Regions from separate parts of the Pseudomonas sp. NPDC089734 genome, predicted to be linked through region 1. Evidence: predicted binding sites of a transcription regulator. Region 1 holds the regulator's gene; the other holds the start of a gene.

Region 1 (3,363 bases):
ACTTCCGAAGGCGAAAAGATCGTCTATGACACCGTGAGACAGGTTGTCACCGCAGGCCGGGCCAATGGCGCCGCCAAAGTGACCGCGCCGCGCCCACGGATCGACATGGTCATCCAGCCCAAAAAGAAAACCGAACAGCAGAAGGCCCAGTAAATGGCGACGCTTAAAGCCCAGCACCTGGCCAAGAGCTACAAGAGCCGTCAGGTCGTACGCGATGTAAGTCTGTCCATCGACAGCGGTCAGATCGTAGGCTTGCTGGGCCCCAACGGTGCCGGCAAGACGACCTGCTTCTACATGATTGTCGGTCTGGTACAGGCCGATCAGGGCCGCGTCCTGATCGACGACCTGGATGTCAGCCATCAGCCGATGCACGGCCGCGCACGCGCAGGCATCGGCTATCTGCCTCAGGAAGCCTCGATCTTCCGCAAGCTGTCCGTGGCCGACAACATCATGGCAATCCTTGAAACCCGCAAGGAACTTGACGGCGCAGCACGCCGCAAGGAGCTGGAAAGCCTGCTGCAGGAATTCCACATCAGCCACATCCGCGACAACCTGGGCATGAGCCTCTCGGGCGGTGAACGCCGCCGGGTCGAAATCGCACGGGCACTGGCCACGGCTCCCAAGTTCATCCTGCTCGACGAACCGTTCGCAGGCGTAGACCCCATCTCGGTGGGCGATATCAAGCAGATCATTCATCACCTGAAAGCCAAGGGCATCGGCGTGTTGATCACCGATCACAACGTCCGCGAAACCCTGGACATCTGTGAAACCGCCTACATCGTCAACGATGGCCAACTGATCGCCGAAGGCGACTCAGAGACCATTCTGGCAAACCAGCTGGTGAAAGAAGTCTATCTCGGCCACGAGTTCCGCCTGTAAGTCGATGCAGTGTTCCAGCTCTTTTGACCCGAGCATTGTCTGAGCACCCTGTTGACAATTCATTATTTGTCATGACGCTCTAGGCAAACACTTCAGATTCAGGCATATAACTTGCTTAAGTTTGGCGCTTCGGCGCCCTGTAGTGGATGGCGCATGTGCGCCGGCGAATAAGGTGTTTAGCCCCTGCCATGAAACCATCGCTAGTCTTGAGAATGGGCCAGCAGCTGACGATGACGCCGCAGCTGCAACAGGCTATCCGCTTGCTCCAGTTATCGACCCTGGATCTCCAGCAGGAAATCCAGGAGGCGCTGGAGTCGAACCCTATGCTGGAACGCCAGGAAGAAGGCGACGACTTCGACAACTCCGATCCCCTGGCCGACAATATCGAGCAAAAGCCCAATACAGAGGTTCAGGAGCCCACCTACCAGGAATCCACGCCGACCGTGGACAACCTGGAGGACGGCGAGTGGAACGAACGCATTCCCAACGAACTCCCTGTCGACACCGCCTGGGAAGACGTTTATCAGACCAGCGCCAGCAGCCTGCCCAGCAACGATGACGATGAATGGGATTTCACCACCCGCACATCCGCCGGCGAGAGCCTGCAAAGCCATCTGCTCTGGCAACTGAACGTCGCGCCGATGTCGGACAAGGACCGGCTGATTGCCGTGACCCTGATCGACTGCATCAACAACCAGGGCTATCTCGACGAGACCCTGGAAGAGATTGTCGAGGCATTCGACCCTGAACTGGATATCGAACTCGACGAAATCGAAGCCGTTCTGCACAGAATCCAGCAATTCGAGCCCGCCGGTATCGGTGCCCGCAACCTGAGCGAATGCCTGTTGCTGCAACTGCGCCAACTGCCGGCAAAAACCCGCTGGCTGAGCGAAGCCCAACACTTGGTCACCGACTACATCGACCTGCTGGGCAGCCGAGACTACACACAGCTCATGCGTCGCATGAAGCTCAAGGAAGACGAACTTCGCCAGGTCATCGAGCTGGTCCAGAGCCTGAACCCGCGTCCGGGCTCACAGATCGAATCCACCGAAGCCGAATACGTTGTACCGGACGTGATCGTGCGCAAGGACAACGAGCGCTGGCTGGTCGAGCTGAACCAGGAATCGGTGCCACGCCTGCGCGTCAATCCGCAATACGCCGGTTTCGTACGCCGGGCCGACACCAGCGCCGACAACACCTTCATGCGCAACCAGTTGCAGGAGGCTCGCTGGTTCATCAAGAGCCTGCAAAGCCGCAACGAAACCCTGATGAAGGTCGCGACCCAGATCGTCGAGCATCAACGCGGTTTCCTTGAATATGGCGACGAAGCCATGAAGCCGCTCGTCCTGCATGACATCGCCGAAGCCGTGGGCATGCATGAATCGACGATCTCCCGCGTCACCACCCAGAAGTTCATGCACACCCCAAGGGGTATTTACGAGCTGAAATACTTCTTCTCCAGCCACGTAAGCACCTCTGAAGGCGGCGAATGCTCCTCGACGGCAATCCGCGCAATCATTAAAAAACTGGTTGCCGCCGAAAATCAGAAAAAGCCGTTGAGTGATAGCAAGATCGCTGGTTTACTGGAGGCACAAGGCATTCAAGTCGCCCGTCGCACAGTTGCCAAGTACCGCGAATCACTGGGGATTGCACCTTCGAGTGAGCGCAAGCGACTGATGTGATGCAGGCAGAGCCACAGCGTTCCAGCGGCAGGAATAACCCCCTGCCTCTTTATGCACTGGCAAAGGAGAAAGCTGTATGCAAGTCAATATCAGTGGACACCAACTGGAAGTGACCAAGCCCCTTCGCGAATACGTGGAGCTCAAGCTCAAGAAGCTCGAAGGGCATTTTGACAAGATTACTAACGTGCAGGTCACGATGGCTGTCGAGAAGCTGAAGCAGAAAATCGAAGCCACGCTGCACATCCATGGTGGAGAGGTGGTGGCCAATGCCGAGCATGACGACATGTACGCAGCCATCGACCTTCTCACTGATAAGCTCGACAGACAATTGCTCAAGCACAAGGAGAAGCAGCAGAACATCCTTAAAGGTGCGACAGCTCGCTAACACTCATCCAAATGATCCGACTTGAAAATATCCTGACCCCCGGCCGTTCATGCGTGAACGTGCCGGGCGGCAGTAAAAAGCGTGTACTCGAACAAATTGCCAACCTGATCGGCCGCGAAGTGCCGAGCATGGATCAGCAAACCGTGTTTGAAAGCCTTGTTGCCCGTGAAAAACTGGGATCGACCGGTTTTGGAAACGGCATCGCCATTCCCCATTGCCGCCTGCCAGGCTGTGAAACGCCGGTCAGCGCGGTTATCCGTCTGGAATCCCCTATCGATTTCGATGCCATCGACGGTGCCCCGGTCGACCTGCTGTTTGTCCTGCTCGTCCCGGAAGCTGCCACCGATGAACACCTGGAGCTGCTGCGCCAGATCGCCAGCATGCTCGACCGCACAGAAGTGCGTGATCGCCTACGCA
Region 2 (3,363 bases), on a different contig from region 1:
AACGCATCGTTACGCATGATGGTGCCGTAGGTCGCCCCCCGGAACAGGTGGGAACGCTCCTTGACCCACTCACAGAAATGGCTCATGCCATAGCGCGCCAGACCCTGTTCGGCGATCCCGCGAATTTCCAGCCAGGTGGAGTTGATGTTCTCCCACATGTCAGCAGTGATCCGGCCCCGTACCGCATGGGCACTGGCCCGTGCGGCGCCCAGACAACTGTAGATACTGGCCGGGTTGCCCGCATCCAGAGCAAAGAAATGCAGCATGCGTTCGGCATGCAAGGCACCGTGACGCTCCACATAGGCGTCCAGGGTTCCGGTAATCAGCAGCGGCATGGCAATTTCATCCAGCCCGCCGCGCCCGTCCTGGGGCATCAATGACAGCGAATAACTCACGTCCATCATCCGGGCGAGGTTCTCCGCTCGCTCCAGGTAACGTGACATCCAGAAAAGATCCGAGGCAGTTCGACTTAACATTGGCAGGTATCCTTAATCCTCGACCACCCAGGTGTCCTTGGTTCCACCGCCTTGAGACGAGTTCACCACCAGCGAGCCTTCGCGCAACGCGACTCGGGTGAGCCCGCCAGGCACGACGCGGGTTTCGCGGCCGGAAAGGACAAAGGGGCGCAAGTCGATATGTCGCGGTGCGATGCCGTTCTCGACGAAGGTCGGACAGGTCGACAGGGACAAGGTCGGTTGGGCGATATAAGCGTGTGGCTTGGCTTTGAGGCGAGCACGGAAAGCTTCGATTTCGGCAGCGGTTGCAGCCGGCCCGACGAGCATTCCGTAGCCGCCGGAACCCTGGGTTTCCTTGACGACCAGATCCCCCAGATTCGCCAGCACATGGGACAGCTCTTCGGGTTTACGGCACTGCCAGGTTGGCACGTTCCTCAGGATCGGCTCTTCGTCCAGGTAGAAACGGATCATGTCCGTGACGTAGGGATAAATCGACTTGTCGTCCGCCACCCCTGTACCAATGGCGTTGGCCAGCACCACATTACCGGAGCGATAGGCCGACAGCAGCCCTGGAACACCAAGCATCGATTCGGGATTGAACGCCAGCGGATCGAGGAAGGCATCGTCCAGACGACGGTAGATCACATCGACCGCTTTCGGGCCGTCAGTGGTGCGCATGAAGACGCGGTCATCGCGAACGAACAGGTCAGCCCCTTCCACCAGTTCGACACCCATCTCGCGCGCCAGAAAGGCATGCTCGAAGAAGGCACTGTTGAAGCGCCCCGGCGTCAGGACCACAACGCTTGGGTTGTCCAGAGGGCTTGAGCTCTTGAGCGTGTCGAGCAGCAGGTTCGGATAATGATCGATCGGAGCAATGCGTTGCGCAGCGAACAGTTCCGGGAACAGGCGCATCATCATCTTGCGGTCTTCGAGCATGTAGCTCACGCCGCTGGGAGTACGCAGGTTGTCTTCAAGCACGTAATACGTGCCATCGCCATCGCGCACCAGATCGACCCCGGAGATATGCGAATACAGGTCGCGATGCAGGTTCAGGCCCTGCATTGCCAGCTGGTATTGCTCGTTGGCCAGCACTTGCTCGGCAGGAATGATGCCCGCCTTGATGATCCGTTGATCGTGGTACAGATCGGCCAGGAACATGTTCAGCGCCTTGACCCGCTGAATGCAGCCCCGCTCCACGATTCGCCATTCACTGGCCGGAATGCTGCGCGGGATCGTATCGAAAGGGATCAGCCTTTCGGTCCCCTGTTCGTCACCATAGAGCGTGAACGTGATCCCGGCGCGATGAAACAATAAATCGGCTTCACGCCTGCGCTGAGCCAGCAGCTCAGGGGGCGTATCACCCAACCATCGGGCAAACTCCCGATAATGCGGGCGGACCTGGCCGCCAGCGTCGTACATCTCGTCATAAAAGGTGCGGATCATGCCGTACTCCTTGTCACCATGGACCCCAAGGCCTTCGCAAGGCCCGTGCCATCGGCATAAACGCTTTGATATCAACAAGTTATGTAAATCAAAGACATCCAGCGCACCATTCCTGTGCAATAAACGACTTAGCAAATTCTCCTACGCTTCATTCAGAAGCGTCGCTCAATCGCAAAACCTATCACCAGCATAGTCAGAGTTGATTTCATGGTTGGATATTAGTTCGCCATAATCGGCCCCAAGCGAAGCAACACTGGCCTGAACCTCTGGTTCGACTTTTTCAGGATGTACCGCGACCTCACGCTTTTCCTCACAGAAATTCCCTTTGAGCCACTCCAACGAGTGGCTTTTTTTTGGGTCACGGAATTTCGGAACGACAAAAATTGACCATATTGTTGCCGGACAAGGAGTTGAAAACGTTACGAACCGGAAGGAAAAGAATGCGCAGAAACACGACCGGCCAATCCGGAAAATATCCGCAATTGGCCGGCAATGGTTTTATCGAAGTGGTTCAAGCGTGTAGTCGTCTGATCTCTGCCGTGACGCCCCAGCCTTCGACCTCCCCATCCAGCGGTGAGATCATGCTCTGGAAATCCTGCTCGAAATCTCCGATACCGTCATAGGTGGCATACATCACCTTGCTCAACTGCAGGTGCCACGCACCGTCGTCACGCACGTTGATCTGTGTATTGATGGATTCACCACGAAATTGCCCTGCTGCCTGCCGTGCCCGTTCCTCATCCGGGAATACGGCATAAAACTCGATGGGATAGCTCCGTGCAAAATCAAAACCGCCTTCTTTCATGCGGCGCAGTACATGACTGCTGATGTCCTCTTGATAGGCTGTGCTCATGAAACGTCCTCCTATGCAACGATAGATAGAGTTTCAACTCTTCCAGAACAACCACCGGGCGGCGGCCGTCACACAACAGTTAATCCGAAGTGGGGAATCAAGCATGAAGCTGACCAAACCGGGTCTATAAACCCCGGTGTTAGACATGTGGAGGCCGACGTGTCGGCCTCGCTTGCAGAGTAGACCCATCCCTGGCCATATGCCAAGTCTCTGGACCACAAGTCTTTTCAGACTCGTGAATCACGTGACTTCTGTGATGGAGATGATCTGCACACTGTTATGGTCCTTGAGTGTCTTGACGGTGGGCTCCTCCGTTCGCCCTTCCAGATCGTTGAGATTCAGTTCACCCGTGACCGGGAACAGAATCGGACGCAGGAGACGTGCCGCAACCTCCTCGCTCGGGCGCTCAAGAGAATCAACATCATGACGCTGTTGAACACCATCCTTGTCGAGATACGAAATGGCCCACTGTTTCATCGATGCCTCCAGAAACAGGCCAGAACGCTGGCCTACAGTGATCTGGACCTGTTGATACCGGCATTCGTTCCAGAAAAGAAAAAGGCCCTCGCAATCGATGCCGAGGGCCTTTGCCAACCGTACGAAACGATCAGT

Evidence for each region. The regulator sigma-54, encoded in region 1, starts transcription at its own class of promoters, with help from an activator protein. The targets are predictions, from matches to a motif close to ANTGGCATNNANNTTGCTNT.
Region 2: ACIPY9_RS21230 (circularly permuted type 2 ATP-grasp protein) is a predicted target of sigma-54. The motif match lies at 1,932-1,951, and genes of this name have one in related genera.

The regions. Positions count from the first base shown of each region.
Region 1 is NZ_JBIVGV010000003.1:60,871-64,233, reverse strand. It holds gene lptA (lipopolysaccharide transport periplasmic protein LptA) at 1-153, shown strand, start outside; gene lptB (LPS export ABC transporter ATP-binding protein) at 154-879, shown strand; gene ACIPY9_RS05040 (RNA polymerase factor sigma-54) at 1,068-2,561, shown strand; gene hpf (ribosome hibernation-promoting factor, HPF/YfiA family) at 2,638-2,946, shown strand; gene ptsN (PTS IIA-like nitrogen regulatory protein PtsN) at 2,958-3,363, shown strand, end outside.
Region 2 is NZ_JBIVGV010000020.1:34,179-37,541, forward strand. It holds gene ACIPY9_RS21225 (alpha-E domain-containing protein) at 1-476, opposite strand, end outside; gene ACIPY9_RS21230 (circularly permuted type 2 ATP-grasp protein) at 489-1,898, opposite strand; gene ACIPY9_RS21235 (ribonuclease E inhibitor RraB) at 2,410-2,751, opposite strand; gene ACIPY9_RS21240 (hypothetical protein) at 2,992-3,228, opposite strand; gene ACIPY9_RS21245 (LTA synthase family protein) at 3,359-3,363, opposite strand, start outside.